Regions from separate parts of the Neisseria sp. CP9 genome, predicted to be linked through region 1. Evidence: predicted binding sites of a transcription regulator. Region 1 holds the regulator's gene; each other region holds the start of a gene.
What was found. The regulator FNR, encoded in region 1, switches genes on or off when oxygen is low (the NO sensors DNR and NnrR bind a similar motif). The targets are predictions, from matches to a motif close to TTGATNNNNATCAA.

Region 1 (3,280 bases):
ATTATCAGAATATTGCAAAACGGATAAACGGGAGAAGGAGAGAAGTGTTGGAAATGCTGCAACAGGTAAATTCAAAAAGAGGTCGTCTGAAAACAGCTTCCGCTTCGTCGGTATAGTGGATTAACTTTAAATCAGGACAAGGCGACGAAGCCGCAGACAGTACAGATAGTACGGAACCGATTCACTTGGTGCTTCAGCACCTTAGAGAATCGTTCTCTTTGAGCTAAGGCGAGGCAACGCCGTACTGGTTTAAAGTTAATCCACTATATTTATGACTTGATGGAACTTGCTGTATTTGTTTTCAGCCGACCCCTTGGCAGCTTTATTCTAAAGGCTCTGCGAACCAGTCTTGCGTGGCGGTATTGGCATCAAAGACTTGTCCCATTAGCGGAGTCAACGGATTGACACCCAAGTTGCGTGCCAGCGGGATGCTTTGAAGCAGGGGTTCGTTCCAAGCGTGCAATGCCATGGCGTAGGCGCCCCAGTGGATGGGCATGAAGCGCTTGGGCGCGAGTTTCGCGGCGTAGCGGGCCGTTTGTTCGGGGAAGAGGTGGTTGTTGGGCCAATGTTCGCTGTATTGCCCGTTTTCGATGAACGCGATGTCGAATCCGTTGAATTTTTCGGCGATTTTGTCGAAATGGCTGCCTTGTGCCGAGTCGCCGTGAAAATAGAATTTTTCGCCGCCGTGTTCGATGACGAAGCTGGACCACAGGGCTTGGTTGTGGTCGGTCAGGGTTCGGGATGAATCGTGACGGGCAGGTAGTGCGGTGTAGCGGATGCCGTTGCGTTCGGTACTTTGCCACCAATCGAGTTCGGTAATGCGCTCTTGCGGCACGCCCCATTTTTTCAGCAATACGCCCATGCCGAGTGAGACGATGAAATGGCTGTTGCCTTTTGAATTGAGTGCTTGCACGCTGTCTTTTTCGAGGTGGTCGTAGTGACTGTGGGAAATCAGGATGACATCGACGGGCGGCAGTTCGTCGATTTCTGCGGGCGCAGGCTGGAAGCGTTTCATGGTGATGGGGATGGGGGAGACGGAATTGCCGAAAACGGGATCGGTAATGACGGTTTGTCCGCCGATCCGCATCAATAGGGTAGAATGCCCGAACCAGACGAAGCGGCTTTTCCCTTCGGGTGCGGCGAGGAAGGTTTGCCAATCGGGTTTGACGGTAGGCAGAGGTTTGGGCGGGCGCGTTGCCTGCGGGTCGGTCAGGATCTTCCAAAATGCGCTGACGAGGCCGGTCGGTTTCTGCTGCGGTTCGGGGTTGAAGAAGGTTTGCGTTTTCGGGTCGTAATGGTCACTTGCGGGGTAAACGGGATGTTGGTCGGGATAGAGCCAGTAGGCGAGCAGGGCGCAGGCAGTGGTCAAGGCAATGAGTTTTTTCTTGTGTTTCATAATTGGGTTTTATGAAGAAGGTCGTCTGAAAATTTTTCAGACGACCTTGGGTTCTGTTTGAAAATGGTCTCGGTATCCATCAGATGGCGTGCGAACAGCCGGACACCATTTTTTTGAGGTTTTGCGAGTCGAGGATTTTAATGTGTTTGTGTTCGACCGAAATCAAACCTTCATGATGGAACTTGGACAGCGTGCGGCTGACGGTTTCGAGCTTCAGCCCTAAATAGCTGCCGATTTCTTCGCGCGACATTCTCAGGATGAAATCGTTGGCGGCAAATCCGCGCGAATAAAGGCGTTGGGACAAGTTAAGCAAAAACGCCGCCAGGCGTTCTTCGGCGCGCATATTGCCCAAAAGCAGCATCACGCCTTGGTCGCGCACTATTTCGCGGCTCATCAACCGGAAAAAATGGCTTCTCAGGCTGGGGATGTTGTGCCCCAGCTCTTCGATGTGGGTGAAGGGCAGCTCACACACTTCGCTGTCTTCCAAAGCCACCGCGTCGCAGCTGTGGACATGGGAACAAATGCCGTCCATGCCGATGAGTTCGCCGGACATAAAAAAACCGGTAACCTGATCGCGACCGTCCTGACTGGCAACCGTGGTTTTGAAAAAACCGGCACGGATGGCAAACAGCGACGCGAAAGGCTCACCGGTGCGGAACAGATATTCACCCTTCTTCAAGCGGCGGCTCTGTCGGATGACCGCGTCCAATTGGGCAAACTCATTGGGCAAAAGCCCGACAGGCAGGCAGAGTTCACGCAGCGAACAGGAAGAACACAGGGTTTTCATCTGATGCATAGCATTGTGTGTGGTCATAAAACACCCTTAAAATTAAGGTTTTTATCCTGTCATGATTACGTAAGTTATTGACACATATCAAGACAGGTTTATCATACTGTGGCATTCTACCAAACTATCCGAAAATTGCCTAACATCATTACTCTAATCACACACACGCCATGAAAGTAATACCGATACAAAATAATCACAATAGAAACAATGACAAACCTGAGTTCGACCGCGAACTCATTGCTAGCCTTCCTTCCAGCGGTCCGCGCTACACTTCCTACCCGACAGCCGACCGTTTTCATGACGGATTTCGCGAAGCCGAATATATCAATGCCTTGAATCAGCGCGGTATGGGGGCTTTGAACAAGCCCCTTTCGCTTTATATCCACATCCCCTTCTGCAACACCATCTGTTACTACTGCGGCTGCAATAAAATCATCACCAAAGACAAAAGCCGTGCCGATGCCTACATCGAATACCTTGAAAAAGAAATGGAGCTGCTCGCCCCGCATCTGGGCGGACGGCATCAGCTCGCGCAACTGCACTTCGGCGGCGGTACGCCGACTTTCTTGAGCGACGACCAAATCGAACGCGTATTCCGCATGATACGCAAACATTTCCAACTTATCCCCGGCGGTGAATACTCCATCGAAATCGACCCGCGCAAAGTCAGCCGCGAAACCGTCCTTATGCTCGGCAAGCTCGGTTTCAACCGCATGAGTGTCGGTATTCAGGACTTTGATCCCAAAGTGCAGGAAGCGGTCAACCGCATCCAAAGCTACGATGAAACAAAAGAAGTCATCGATGCTGCACGCGAAGCGGGATTCAAATCCGTCAGCGTCGATTTGATTTACGGACTGCCGCACCAAACCGCCGAAAGCATCAAAACCACCATTGATACGGTATTGTCGCTCGATCCCGACCGCCTTGCCCTTTATCACTACGCCCACCTGCCGCATATCTTCAAGCCGCAACGCCGCATCGATACCGAAGCCGTACCCGGCAGCGAAGAAAAACTCGATATGCTGCAATACTGCGTCCAAACCCTGACCGAACGCGGCTATGTCTTCATCGGTATGGACCACTTCGCCAAACCC
Region 2 (3,280 bases), 1.4 Mb from region 1:
GACGTGGGTCAGGGTGGCGTGGTCGCTGTTTTGTTTGAACCTTGCGCCGAAGTCGGATACGGGGGCGGGCGTTTCGGTTGGCGGTTCGGACAGGAATGCGCCGCCGTGGCTGCGCGGCTGTGCCTGCCATTGCAGTCCGATACCTATGGTGGCGAGGAGTTCGGCAAGGGGCAGGTCGGCGGTGGTGTAGAGGGTCGTCTGAAAAAAGTCTTCGAGGTCCAGACCGGTAAACACTTGGCAACGGGCTTGCCATTGTTTTTCGGGGATGCCTTGACGGGTGTCCAGCCAATCGCGGTAGTGTTGCTGCATGACGCTGTCGAGGGTGTGTCGCCCGCTGCTTTTGTTGCGGATGGCGAGGTCGAGGCAGAGGGCGGCGAGTGCGCCTTTTTGGTAGTAGCTGACGATGGCGTTGGGGCTGTTTTCGTCTTGTTTGTAGAATTTGTTCCAAGCGGTGAAGCTGGATTCGGCAAGGCTTTGTTTCAGACGACCTTTGGTTTGCTGAATGCGGGTGATGCTTTGGGCGAGCAGGCGCAGGTAGGCTTCGGGGGCGATGGTGCGGCTTCGGGCGAGGAAGAGATCGTCGTAGTAGGAGGTGATGCCTTCAAACGCCCAGAGCTGCTCGGTGTAGTTTTCGCGGTCAAGGTCGTAGGGGGCGAAGGCGGCGGGTTTGATGGATTTGACATTCCAAGCGTGGAAGTATTCGTGTGAGAACAGTCCGAGCAGTTGGGTGTAGGCGTCGTTGGCATCGGTCATGCCGTGCGGCGGCAGACTGTGGCGGTCGGCGAGCAGGGCGGTGCTGCTGATGTGTTCAAGTCCGCCGTAGATGTTGTCGCCGACGTGGAGCAGAAAGAGGTAATGCGTGAACGGGGCAGGGGAGGGGAACATGGCCAATTCGGTTTCGCAGATTTTGCGAATGTCTGACACGAGACGGTTGCGGTCGAAATCGGGATAGTGGCCGCTTAAGGCGATGCGGTGCGGGATGCCGCCGGCTTCAAAATCGAGAAATTCGATGTTGCCCAGTTCGACAGGGTGGTCGATTAAGTCGTGGTAGGAGGTCGTCTGAAAGCTATGGACGTTGGTTTGGGGTAGGGTGGTGGCAATCCGCCATGTTTTTGGCAGTGTCGGGAATTCGATTTGGTGTGTGCTGTTTTCGTGTCCGTTCACCTGCAAAAAGAGGCATGCACCGTCAAAGAACCCGCGTTCGGCAGTCAAAAACGAGCCGCGGACGGACAGGTCGTAGGCGTAAACGGTGTAGTAAATTTCCCACTCGCCGGACTGCGGGGCAGTGTGCCATCGGTTTTTTTTGACTTGGGTCAGATGGGCATATTCGCCGTTGCAAAAGGCGCGGATGGTGGTGATGTGGCGCGAGAAATCGCGTATCAGATAGCTGCCGGGAACCCAGTTCGGCAGGCTGATTTCTGTTTCCAAATCATGTTCTTGTCGGAAGGTTAGGCGGATATGCCACTCGTGGGCGAGCGGGTTAGGGGTGATTTTGTAATTAATCATGACTATTAATGCATTTGTTAAATTTTATGAATAAAAAAGTCGAATTATGCAGTTTGATTTATATCGATAAACTCCCCTTCACAAGGGAGGCTTGAAAAAATAAAGTGGCGCTGCCGGGAAGGTTGTTAAATAATAATATGATTATAAAGTAAAAAATATAAAAAATCGATAAAGCCGCCAGATGGAGTGAAATGTAATTCTGCTTGGCTAGGCTTGTCTTATATGTTAAATTTAGAAAAATTTAAACCTAGCCCTTATTGCGTTTGTTCAAAACGCATACGGCAAAGTGAGATAAAAAATTTTTATTCCCATAATTCATGGAGACTCTCATGGACACACAAACTTATAACTACAAAGTGGTGCGCCAGTTCGCCATCATGACCGTAGTTTGGGGTATTGTGGGCATGTTGGTCGGCGTCATCGTTGCCGCCCAATTGTTCGCCCCAGCCCTTGATTTATCAGATGTCGGCCCTTGGTTCCACTTCGGTCGCCTGCGTCCGTTGCACACCAATGCGGTGATTTTTGCGTTCGGCGGTTGCGGTCTGATGGGTACATCATACTACGTTGTTCAACGTACCTGTAATGCACGCCTGTTCGGCGGTTGGCTGCCGGCATTTACCTTCTGGGGCTGGCAGGCAGTTATCGTTGCGGCAATCGTCAGCCTGCCTTTGGGTTATACCCAAGCTAAAGAGTATGCCGAATTGGAATGGCCTATCGACATCCTGATCGCTTTGGTTTGGATTGCTTACGCCATCGTATTCTTCGGTACGATTGCCAAACGTAAAATCAAACACATCTACGTTGCCAACTGGTTCTACGGCGGCTTCATCTTGGCTGTCGCACTGTTGCACATCGTCAATAACATCAGCATCCCTGCCGGTCTGATGAAATCTTACCCTGTTTACGCCGGTGCAATCGATGCGATGGTTCAATGGTGGTATGGCCACAATGCCGTAGGTTTCTTCCTGACAGCAGGTTTCTTGGGCATGATGTATTACTTTGTGCCGAAACAGGCAGGTCGTCCGGTTTATTCTTACCGCCTGTCCGTTGTCCACTTCTGGGCTTTGATTTTTACTTACATGTGGGCAGGTTCCCACCACTTGCACTATACCGCGCTGCCTGACTGGACTCAGTCCTTGGGTATGGTGTTGTCCCTGATTCTGTTCGCACCTTCTTGGGGCGGTATGATTAACGGTATCATGACCTTGTCCGGGGCATGGGACAAACTGCGTACCGACCCTATTTTGAAGTTCTTGATCGTCTCCCTCTCCTTCTACGGTATGTCCACCTTCGAAGGTCCGATGATGTCCATTAAAACCGTCAACGCTTTGAGCCACTACACTGACTGGACCGTTGCACACGTTCATGCCGGCGCATTGGGCTGGGTGGGCTTCGTGACCATTGGTTCCGTGTACTACATGATTCCACGCCTGTTCGGTAAAAATGAAATGTACAGCACCAAATTGGTGGAAGCACACTTCTGGATTGCGACCATCGGCGTGGTTCTGTATATCGCCTCCATGTGGATTGCAGGGGTATTGCAAGGTCTGATGTGGGGTTCTCTGAATGCGGACGGTACTTTGACCTATTCGTTTGTAGAGTCAGTTAAACGCACCATGCCTTTCTACATGATTCGTTTCACCGGCGGCCTGCTGTACCTGAGCGGTATGTGTATCATGGCATACAACGTTTACCGTACGGCCATCAGTGGCAAAGCGGTTGATGCCGAGATTCCCGTGGTGTCTCAAACCCAGCACCACTAAAAACATAAGAA
Region 3 (3,280 bases), 920 kb from region 1:
GTAGCCGAAGGCTTCGCCCAAAATCCGCTCGGTTGCTTCAAAATCGTAGGCGATTTGCGGCTTGCCGGGGACGTTCGGGCAGGAAAGGTTGAGTTCGGTAATGCCTTTAAACCCGCTGTTTTGCACTTTTTTCAGCAGCGTGTGTGTTTCATCGGGCGACATACCGACCAGCGAGAGGAAAAATGTCCGTTCGGGCTGCGATTCTTGAAGGCTCAGCAAATAATCCAGATAGTAATCAATGCCTTGATTCGGCAAACCCATAGAATTGATGCTGCCCAGCGGTACATCGCGGTAACGCGGCTCTGGATTGCCCGCCCGCGCTTCCAGCGTCGCCGTTTTGGTGACGAAGCTGCCCGCGGCGGATTGTCTGACTTCTTCCAGTTCTTCCACTGTCATACACGCCACACCAGCGGCGTTCATCAGACAGTTGTCAAAAGAAAAACCGGCAATTTTCGTTCTCAATGACGGCATACCCTGCTCCTTTCCCTTGAAAAATCAATTTGTTTGCGAAGCGTAACACGAATAGGCAAGGCATTTTTTAACGAACATCAAATGACAGGGGATGTAGGAAAATGTTGTTTTAGGTGATGAAGGGGAGGCGCAAAAAGGTCGTCTGAAAGCATGGCTTCAACAAAGTGAAAACCTAAGATGCTTTTCAGACGACCTTTTGTTTGCCTGTTCAAAATACGGTTAAAATCCCCAACCCTACCCTTTTGATTTTTCTTGTCTCCGGATTTCAATATGTTTCAAAACGTCATGGCGATTGCTTTTGGCGCGGCTTTGGGTGCATTGTCCCGCTGGTTACTCGTTCTCGCCTTTGCCGCACTCTCCGTCCCGTTTTCGGTCGGCACGCTTGCTGCCAACTGGATTGGCGCGTTCTTAATCGGCATCTGCGCAGAATGGCTGGATAATCCTCAATGGAAGCTTTTGCTGATTACCGGTTTTCTCGGCAGTCTGACGACTTTTTCCAGCTTTTCATTGGAAATGGTCACTCTGATGCAGGCGCAACGCTGGGCGACGGCGTTTTCAGCGGTCTGCCTGCATGTTTTCGGCTCGTTCCTGCTGACGGCGTTGGGCATTTACTTGGCGCAAAGCTGGAAATAGCCGCGAACATCGCCATCTCAATAAAATATTTTCACTCTATCCCAATATCCAAACACACGGTCTCTCCGCAATATGCTTTGCCTGCGTCAGTCATATGCGCGGGTTTGTAGGCGGCGAAGGCATAAGTCAGATCGGCGCGGAAGGTGTCTTGATCTGCTTCGCCTGTGTCGCAGTTCAGCCCGGTCGGGATGTCCAGCGCGATTTTGAAACCGTCGGCTTGATTCAGCAGGCGGCAGACGGCGGCGGCTGTTTCGGGCAATGCGCCGCTGAAGCCAGTTCCGAAAATGCCTTCGATAACGAGACCGTAACCTGTTTTCAGACGACCTTCCAGTTCGTCGGATCGGATAAAGCTGACGCCGTCTAAATGATTCAAACGCTCGCGATTCAACTGCGCCAGCGGCGACAGTTTATCTCCCAAGACGAAGACGACATCTACCTGCCAATCCTGTTCCGACAACACGCGCGCGATGACCAAACCGTCGCCACCGTTATTGCCCTTGCCGCAAACGATCAGCGCGCGCCCTGCTTTGGGGAAACGGCGCAGCAAATCCGCGGAGGTGGCTTGTCCCGCGTTTTCCATCAGTTGCTCGAAAGTCGTGCCTTTATCGACTGCCATTTGCTCGTGTTCGCGCATTTCTGTGGCGGTGTAGATTTTCATCATTCGCTCCTTTTCTCTTTACGCCTATCAAACATCCAAATGCAAACCTTATCAATAGCCCTGCCCGACTTTCCCGTCAAATCATTCGCTTTTTTTGATTTGCCGCAAGAGGTCGTCTGAAAATCAGGAATTTGGTGGCTTTGGATTTGATTTTTATGTTAACAAGATTTATTATCAAAATAAAACAAAGTGATAAACAATCAAAACTACTTCTTTTGCGGGAACGGGCGTTGGAACATGCCTCGGCCTACCCTGTGTCAAATTCGTCTTTACTTGCCGTCTCTTTTTTCAATCGACAACGAAAGTAAAACACCCTATGTCTGCCATACCTTTGTCAAAACTCAGTAAAGGCGCAGTCGCGCACATCGACTCCATCGTCCCCAATTCGACTTTCGGCGAACTCGACCCGCTGGTTACGCGCCGTCTTGCCGACTTGGGTTTTTCAAGCGGAATGCCGTTGCAGGTGATTGCCGTCGGCGGATTCGGACGCGGTCCGTTTGCCGTACGTTTGGGCAACCAGTCGCAATTCTCGTTGCGGCAGGAAGAAGCGGGAAAAATTATGTGCCATGTGATTGACGGCTGACCGCTGTACAGACAGGCGGGCTTCATGTTCTGAAAATGCGGCAAAGGCGGATTGAACCTGACCGCCCTATCCTTTTCAGACGACCTGGGTCGTCTGAAAGCGCCGTTTCAAAGCCTTTTCCCCAATTCAACGCCAAACTCATCACACAATCAAACAAGGAGAATAAATAAATGGAACTAAGCTATTTTGCCTTGATTGGCGCGCCAAACTGCGGCAAAACCGTTTTGTTCAACGGTTTGACCGGCGCACATGCCAAGGTTGCCAATTATCCGGGCGTAACGGTCGATAAGCGCGAGGGCGCCTTACTTGACGACAAGGCCGTTCGCATTATCGACCTGCCGGGCACATACAGCCTGCGCACGACCAGCCCCGACGAAGCGGTGGCGAAAGATGTCGCCGTAGGCAAGCTGGGCATTCCGCCCGACGCCATCATTGCCGTTGCCGACGCGACCAACCTGCGTATGACCCTGCGCATGATTTTGGAACTGAAAACGCTGGGACTGCCTATGGTGGTGTCGCTGAACATGAGCGACGTTGCCCGCAGAAGGGGCTTGAATATTGATGCGGCCAAACTGAGCGAGTTGTTGGATGCACCTGTTTTGGAAACAGTTGCCGTGAGTGCGTCGGGCGTACAGGCCGTGCGCGAAGCCGTGGCGAAGCTGCCGCGCAAACGCTCTTTCCCCGCCAACCCCGCTTCTGCCGAACGCACGCTCGAGGCGCTGGAGAGCGACAAACTTTATCAAGAAGTCGAATCGATTTTGGCACAGGTGGTGCGCACGGAAATGACGCTGCCCGCATGGCACAAAAAACTCGACGACATCGTGCTGCACCCCGTCTGGGGCATAATTATGCTGCTGTTTATCCTGTTTATGGTGTTCCAAGCGGTTTACACTTGGGCGGCACCGATTATGGAAGCCATCGAAGGCGGCTTTGCC

Region 2: ccoN (cytochrome-c oxidase, cbb3-type subunit I) is a predicted target of FNR. The motif match lies at 1,560-1,573, and genes of this name have one in related genera.
Region 3: ACMYUL_RS13840 (FeoA family protein) is a predicted target of FNR. The motif match lies at 1,857-1,870, and genes of this name have one in related genera.

The regions. Positions count from the first base shown of each region.
Region 1 is NZ_CP180502.1:1,917,576-1,920,855, forward strand. It holds gene ACMYUL_RS09165 (MBL fold metallo-hydrolase) at 323-1,396, opposite strand; gene fnr (fumarate/nitrate reduction transcriptional regulator Fnr) at 1,476-2,210, opposite strand; gene hemN (oxygen-independent coproporphyrinogen III oxidase) at 2,354-3,280, shown strand, end outside.
Region 2 is NZ_CP180502.1:543,370-546,649, reverse strand. It holds gene ACMYUL_RS02520 (M61 family metallopeptidase) at 1-1,506, opposite strand, end outside; gene ccoN (cytochrome-c oxidase, cbb3-type subunit I) at 1,836-3,269, shown strand.
Region 3 is NZ_CP180502.1:2,842,501-2,845,780, forward strand. It holds gene ACMYUL_RS13825 (dihydroorotate oxidase) at 1-471, opposite strand, end outside; gene crcB (fluoride efflux transporter CrcB) at 742-1,104, shown strand; gene ACMYUL_RS13835 (NAD(P)H-hydrate epimerase) at 1,136-1,762, opposite strand; gene ACMYUL_RS13840 (FeoA family protein) at 2,079-2,345, shown strand; gene feoB (ferrous iron transporter B) at 2,516-3,280, shown strand, end outside.